DNA from 2 places in the Mesorhizobium sp. M5C.F.Ca.IN.020.29.1.1 genome. Region 1 is predicted to be linked to the other one. Evidence: predicted binding sites of a transcription regulator. Region 1 holds the regulator's gene; the other holds the start of a gene.
The links. The regulator PhoB, encoded in region 1, activates phosphate uptake and scavenging genes when phosphate is short. The targets are predictions, from matches to a motif close to TGTCATNNANCTGTCAT.
Positions count from the first base shown of each region.

Region 2: a site for PhoB is predicted at 1,458-1,474, ahead of ugpB (sn-glycerol-3-phosphate ABC transporter substrate-binding protein UgpB). Genes of this name have one in related genera too.

Region 1 is NZ_RZSW01000094.1:5,673-8,879, reverse strand. It holds gene pstB (phosphate ABC transporter ATP-binding protein PstB) at 1-610, shown strand, start outside; gene phoU (phosphate signaling complex protein PhoU) at 649-1,356, shown strand; gene phoB (phosphate regulon transcriptional regulator PhoB) at 1,373-2,062, shown strand; gene EOA85_RS10480 (ROK family protein) at 2,237-3,207, opposite strand, start outside.
Region 2 is NZ_RZSW01000210.1:2,717-5,923, reverse strand. It holds gene argH (argininosuccinate lyase) at 1-600, opposite strand, end outside; gene EOA85_RS17895 (TlpA disulfide reductase family protein) at 636-1,322, shown strand; gene ugpB (sn-glycerol-3-phosphate ABC transporter substrate-binding protein UgpB) at 1,537-2,847, shown strand; gene ugpA (sn-glycerol-3-phosphate ABC transporter permease UgpA) at 2,929-3,207, shown strand, end outside.

The sequences.
Region 1 (3,207 bases):
GAACCGAATGAACGACACGATCGATATCGCGCGGGTGAGCGGCAAGATAACGCTCGACGGCGAGGATGTTTACGACCCGAAAATCGATGTCGTCGAGCTGCGAGCTCGCGTCGGCATGGTATTCCAGAAGCCGAACCCGTTTCCGAAATCGATCTATGAAAACGTCGCCTACGGTCCGCGCATTCACGGCCTGGCCAGGAGCAAGTCCGAGTTGGACGGCATCGTTGAATCGAGCCTGAAGAAAGCCGGTCTGTTCAACGAGGTCAAGGATCGCCTGCTCGAGTCGGGCACCGGTCTCTCCGGCGGACAGCAGCAGCGCCTGTGCATCGCGCGCGCCATCGCCGTGTCGCCGGAAGTGATTCTGATGGACGAGCCCTGTTCGGCGCTGGATCCGATCGCCACCGCCCGCGTCGAGGAACTGATCGACGAACTGCGCCAGAACTACACGATCGTCATCGTCACCCACTCGATGCAGCAGGCAGCGCGCGTGTCGCAACGCACGGCGATGTTCCATCTCGGCTACCTGGTCGAGGAGGGCGCAACCGACAAGATGTTCACCAATCCCGACGACAAGCGCACCCAGGACTACATCACCGGCCGGTTCGGCTGAGCGGTCCGGCGGCGAATTTCGAACACGAGGACAGGATCATGGGTGAACACACCGTCGCATCTTTCGACGAGGAACTGGAGCACATCGACAGGCTGATCCGCGACATGGACGAGCTCGCCGCCGCGATGGTCGCAACCTCGATCCGCGCGTTGCTTGCGTCAGACAATGCGATGGCGCAGCGTGTCGTCTCGGACGACGCGATCATGGATGCGCGGCAGCGCGAACTCGACGACAGTGCGATCACGCTGATCGCCAAGCGGCAGCCGATGGCGCAAGATCTGCGCGCCGTGGTTGGCGCAATCCGCATGGCCGGTGATCTCGAGCGCATCGGCGATTTGGCCAAAAACATAGCCAAGCGGGTCAGCGCAGTCGGGCAGAGCACCACGCCGCGCAATCTGTCGCACGGTATCGACGGGATGGCGGATCTCGTTCTTGTGCAGCTCCGCGGGGTGGTTGAGCACTATGTGTCGCGCAATGCCGGCGCTTTGAAAGAACTGCGCGCCGACGATCAGAAGATCGACGTGAAATACACGGCGGTTTTCCGCGAACTCCTGACCTACATGATGGAGGATCCGCGCAACATCACCGCTTGCACCCATCTTCTGTTTTGCGCCAAGAATCTCGAACGCATCGGCGATCATGTCACCAACATAGCCGAAAACGCCTACTTTGTCGTGACCGGGCAGCAATTGCCGGCGGATCGCCCGAAGCTCGACGAAACGACGATGTCGGCGCCGGCGACATGACAGGAGTGACCGGCCGATGATCGCGCCGCGCATCATGGTGGTGGAGGATGAAGAGCCGCTGGGCGTCCTCCTCCGCTACAATCTGGAATCCGAAGGCTATCAGGTCGAGGTGGTGACGCGCGGCGACGAGGCCGAAATCCGGCTGCAGGAAAACGTGCCCGATCTTCTGGTGCTCGACTGGATGGTGCCGGCGGTTTCGGGCATCGAGCTTTGCCGGCGCCTTCGGGTGCGTCCCGAAACCGAGCGGCTGCCGATCATCATGCTGACCGCGCGCGGCGAGGAGAGCGACCGGGTGCGCGGCCTTTCCACCGGAGCCGACGACTATCTGGTCAAGCCGTTCTCGACACCGGAATTCATGGCCAGGGTCAAGGCGCTGCTGCGCCGCGCCAAGCCGGAAGTACTGTCCAGCGTGCTGAAGGTCGGCGACATCATGCTCGATCGCGAATCGCACAGGGTCTATCGCAAGAAGAGCGAGATCCGGCTCGGGCCGACCGAATTCCGGCTGCTCGAATTCATGATGCGGCACCCGGGTCGGGTCTTCTCGCGCAGCCAGTTGCTCGACAATGTCTGGGGCGAGACGATCTACATCGACGAGCGCACGGTGGACGTCCATGTCGGCCGGTTGCGCAAGGCGGTCAACAATGGTCGCATGCCCGATGTCATCCGCACCATCCGCGGCGCGGGCTATGCGATCAGGGAAGACTAGGGATGTGCTGATATCCAGGTGGTGCCGGCCTGCGAACGCCGGCTTCCTGGGCTTCCGGTGCTCACGTACCCAAAAGTACGCTCCGCTCCGGTTCTCGGAACCCACCATTCTCGACTCGGCCTGACCTGAATCTCAACACACCCCAAGTCGCGATCCGGGATCCTCCCTTCGAGTTCAAGCCACGTTCTTTCCGACCGAGCCGGCTCGTGCCTGGATGCTCGGCGCGAAGATCTCTTGGTCGACGAAGCTCAGCGCCCGCATGGCGCAGCCTTCTCGGATCAGCGGCAGTTCGTTCGGCTCGGTGTCGAAGGAAATCGAACCCGAATGCTGGCCGCCCGCGGTCTGGGCGATGGCCTCGCGCAGGGCCGGCTCGATCAGGTCGAAGGCGGCAGCGCTGGCACCGACCATGGCGACCGGCGCCGGATCGATCAGCGCGAACAGGCTGCCGAGCCCGAAGCCGAGCGCCTCGCCGGCCTTGCGGTAGGCTTCGCGCTCCGGTCCGTCCGTCTCGCGCGCCCGGGCCGCCAGTGCCCGCATCTCGGCGTCGCTGACATCGGCGACCGGCTCGGCGTTCTCGCTCAATTGCCTCGCGTTGCGCCAGATAGCGTAGTTGCCGGCATAAGCCTCGACGCAACCGCGCCGCCCGCAGCGGCAAAGCGCGCCGCCCGGCCGATGAATCATGTGGCCGAATTCGCCGCCTGAGGAATGGGTGCCGGTGAACAGCTCGCCCTTGAGCACCAGCCCCATACCGATGCCATGCGAGAGCAGGATGGCGATGAAATCGTCGCGGTAGCGATCCGGGTCGCGCCAGCGCAGCGCCACGGCCATCATGTTGCAGTCGTTCTCCATAATGGCCGGGATGCCGAACTCGCGTTCCAGAATGTCGGCGAAGGCGATGTTCGTCTGCGGCGTGATCGGCGACCACAACATGGCGCGCGCATGGGAATCGGTAATACCCTGGATCGCCAGCGCGATGCGGGCGACGCTTTGGACGTCGAGGTCGGGGTCTTCGAGCCGGCGCCGGACTATGGCGACACATTCGTCGATCAGCTCGTCGCGCGACATGGTCAGCGTGTCCAGCCGGCGCTGTTCCTCGGCGACCACTTGTCCGGCATAGTCGATGACAGCGACCGACAGCGAATTCA
Region 2 (3,207 bases), on a different contig from region 1:
CGGGCTTTCGTCCATCCGTTCGATGGCGTCGCGGACACGCGACAGGTCGCGCGAAAACATCTCGACATAGGCCATGCAGTGGTGGCCGAAGGTCACCGGCTGCGCCGCCTGCATGTGGGTGAAGCCCGGCATCACCGTCGCCGCATGCTCCTCGGCCCGTTCCAGGAACGCCGAGATCAGGCCCTTCAGCGCCTCAGCGACGCGAAAGCATTCGTCTTTGACCCACAGCCTGAGATCGACCGCTACCTGGTCGTTGCGGGAGCGGGCGGTATGCAGGCGGCCGGCGGCCGGGCCGATCAGCTCGGCAAGGCGGGCCTCGACATTCATGTGGATGTCTTCCAGCCTGGTCGAGAACTCGAACGTGCCGGCTTCGATCTCTGCCAGGATCGTGTTCAGCCCGTGAGCGATTTTTTCTTGATCGGCCGTCGAAATAATGCCCGTTTGCGCCAGCATCTCGCTATGGGCGATCGAGCCTCTGATATCCTGCGCATAGAGTTTGCGGTCGAACGAGATCGACGCGTTGATCGCTTCCATGATCGCGGCCGGACCCGAGGCAAAACGTCCGCCCCACATCTGGTTGCTGGCCTTCTTGTCGCTCATCGCTATAACCCGTGCTCCGGAGCAGTTTTTAGAAAATGGCAGACGGCAATCGATTTTTCCCGGCCCCGCGCCTCATCCTCGCCGCTTTGGTGGCGGGCGTGCTTGCGGGCGCGGTCGCGGTATATGTCAGCGAGAGCGGTTCTGGCAACAACGCGCCCGCGCCAGTCGCCGTTGGCGACAGCAAGGACGATGTCGCCTGCGCCGCCAAGGCCGACCGTGCCAAGACGGTCGCGGCGGCTGCCACCGGCCAGGTGGCAGCACTTTTGCCGGCTGATCCGCCGCAATCGCTGAAGGGCCTTGCCTTCAACGACCCTGGCGGCAAGCCGATGACGCTCGCCGACCATGCCGGCAAGACGTTGCTGCTCAATCTGTGGGCGACATGGTGCGCACCCTGCCGCGCCGAAATGCCGGCGCTCGACGCGCTGCAAAAAGAAATGGGCAGCGACGCCTTCGAGGTCGTCGCGGTCAACGTCGATGTCGGCGACGACGCCAAGCCGAAGAAGTTCCTCGAGGAAACCGGCGTCAAGGCGCTCGGCTACTACCGCGATTCGACGATGGCGCTGTTTAACGATCTCAAGACGCGCGGCCTGGCGCTCGGCCTGCCGGTCACCATGCTGATCGACGGTGAAGGCTGCCTGATCGCTCACATGAACGGCCCGGCCGAATGGTCGGGACCGGACGCCAAGCGGCTGGTCGTGACAGCGCTCGGAAAGTCGGACTAGGCGCCAGCGATTGTTGCCGATCTTCGTCGCCTTGTTCGAGTCGTAAGCCGGCTTGGCAATCCCTTTCCATCAGCTCTCATTCGCAAGCGTGCACCACTTTACGTGGAGATCGAGTTCATCGATCCGCAACAAAACCGTTGTCCAATTGTCACGAGCGGCACATATTGCCTTTGCGAGAGTGCCCTTTCGCCAATGACAAAACGGGAGATGAAACATGAAGTTCTTCGGCTTCGCGGCCGGTGTCGCCGCCACCTTGACGCTGCTTTCCACCACTTCCGCTTTCGCCGTCACGCAGATCAGCTGGTGGCACGCCATGACCGGCGCCAACGCCGAAGTCGTCGACAAGATCTCCAAGGATTTCAACGCCAGCCAGAGCGACTATGAGCTGGTTCCGGTGTTCAAGGGCACCTATCCCGAGACGCTGAATGCCGGCATCGCTGCCTTCCGCGCCGGACAGGCGCCCGATATTCTCCAGGTGTTCGATGTCGGCACCGGCGTGATGATGGCGGCCGAGGGTGCGATCAAGCCGGTGGCCGAGGTGATGACCGGTGCCGGGATGACCTTCGACAAGAGCCAGTATCTGCCCGGCATAGTCGGCTATTATTCGAAGCCGGACGGCACCATGCTGTCCTTCCCCTACAACTCCTCCTCGCCGATCCTCTATTACAACAAGGACATCTTCCAGAAGGCGGGTCTCGATGTGAACAACCCACCCAAGACCTGGAATGAGGTGTGGGAAGCTGCCAAGAAGATCAAGGCGAGCGGCGCCGCCTCATGCGGCTACACCTCGACCTGGCTGACCTGGATCCATCTCGAGAACTTTGCGGCGTGGAATGACGTGCCCTGGGCCACCCAGCAAAACGGCCTGGCCGGCGGTGATGTCGAGCTCAAGATCAATGCGCCGATTTTCGTCAACCACTTCCAGGCGCTCACAGACCTCGCCAAGGACGGCACCTTCAAATATGGCGGGCGCACCTCCGAAGCCAAGCAGATCTTCCTGGCCGGCGAATGCGGCATCTTCACCGAATCGTCGGGCGGCCTCGGCGACATCGTCAAGTCCGGCATGAACTATGGCATCGGCCAGCTTCCCTACGACACCGACGCCAAGGGCGCTCCGCAGAACACCACGCCGGGCGGCGCCAGCCTGTGGGTCTTCGGCAACAAGTCGGACGAGCAATACAAGGGCGTCGCGACCTTCTTCGCCTATCTGTCCAAGACCGATGTGCAGGAATATCTGCACCAGAAGTCGGGATACCTGCCGGTGACGCTCGCCGCCTACGAGGCGACCAAGAAATCAGGCTTCTATGACAAAAACCCCGGCCGCGAGACACCCATCCTGCAGATGACGGGCAAGGCGCCGACCGATAACTCGAAGGGCGTGCGCCTGCCGAATCTGCCGCAGGTGCGCGATATCCAGAACGAGGAGTTCGAGAAGATGCTGGCCGGCCAGCAAACCGCTCAGCAGGCGCTCGACAATGCGGTCACGCGCGGCAACGCCGCGATCGAGGAAGCGCTCGAGAACTGACGAGATTATCTCGGTCAATCGATTGGAATATCGCCCACGCGAGCTCGCGTGGGCGACCCCTGGATAGCGAGGGAAATCAGCCTGTCTCCACGCATCGTCTTTCCCAACAAGATCCTGCCCTACCTGCTGGTGGCGCCACAACTCGCCATAACACTGGTTTTCTTCTACTGGCCGGCCGGCCAGGCGCTTTATCAGTCGATGCTCAGGCAAGATCCGTTCGGGCTGAGGACCAGGTTCGTCTGGTTCGCCAATTTCGGCAAGGTGCTGGCCGATCCGGCCTACCTCAACTCGATCAAGGTCACCGTGGTGTTTTCGCTTGCGACCGCGATCGTTGCGATGGGTGTGGCGCTGCTGCTTGCG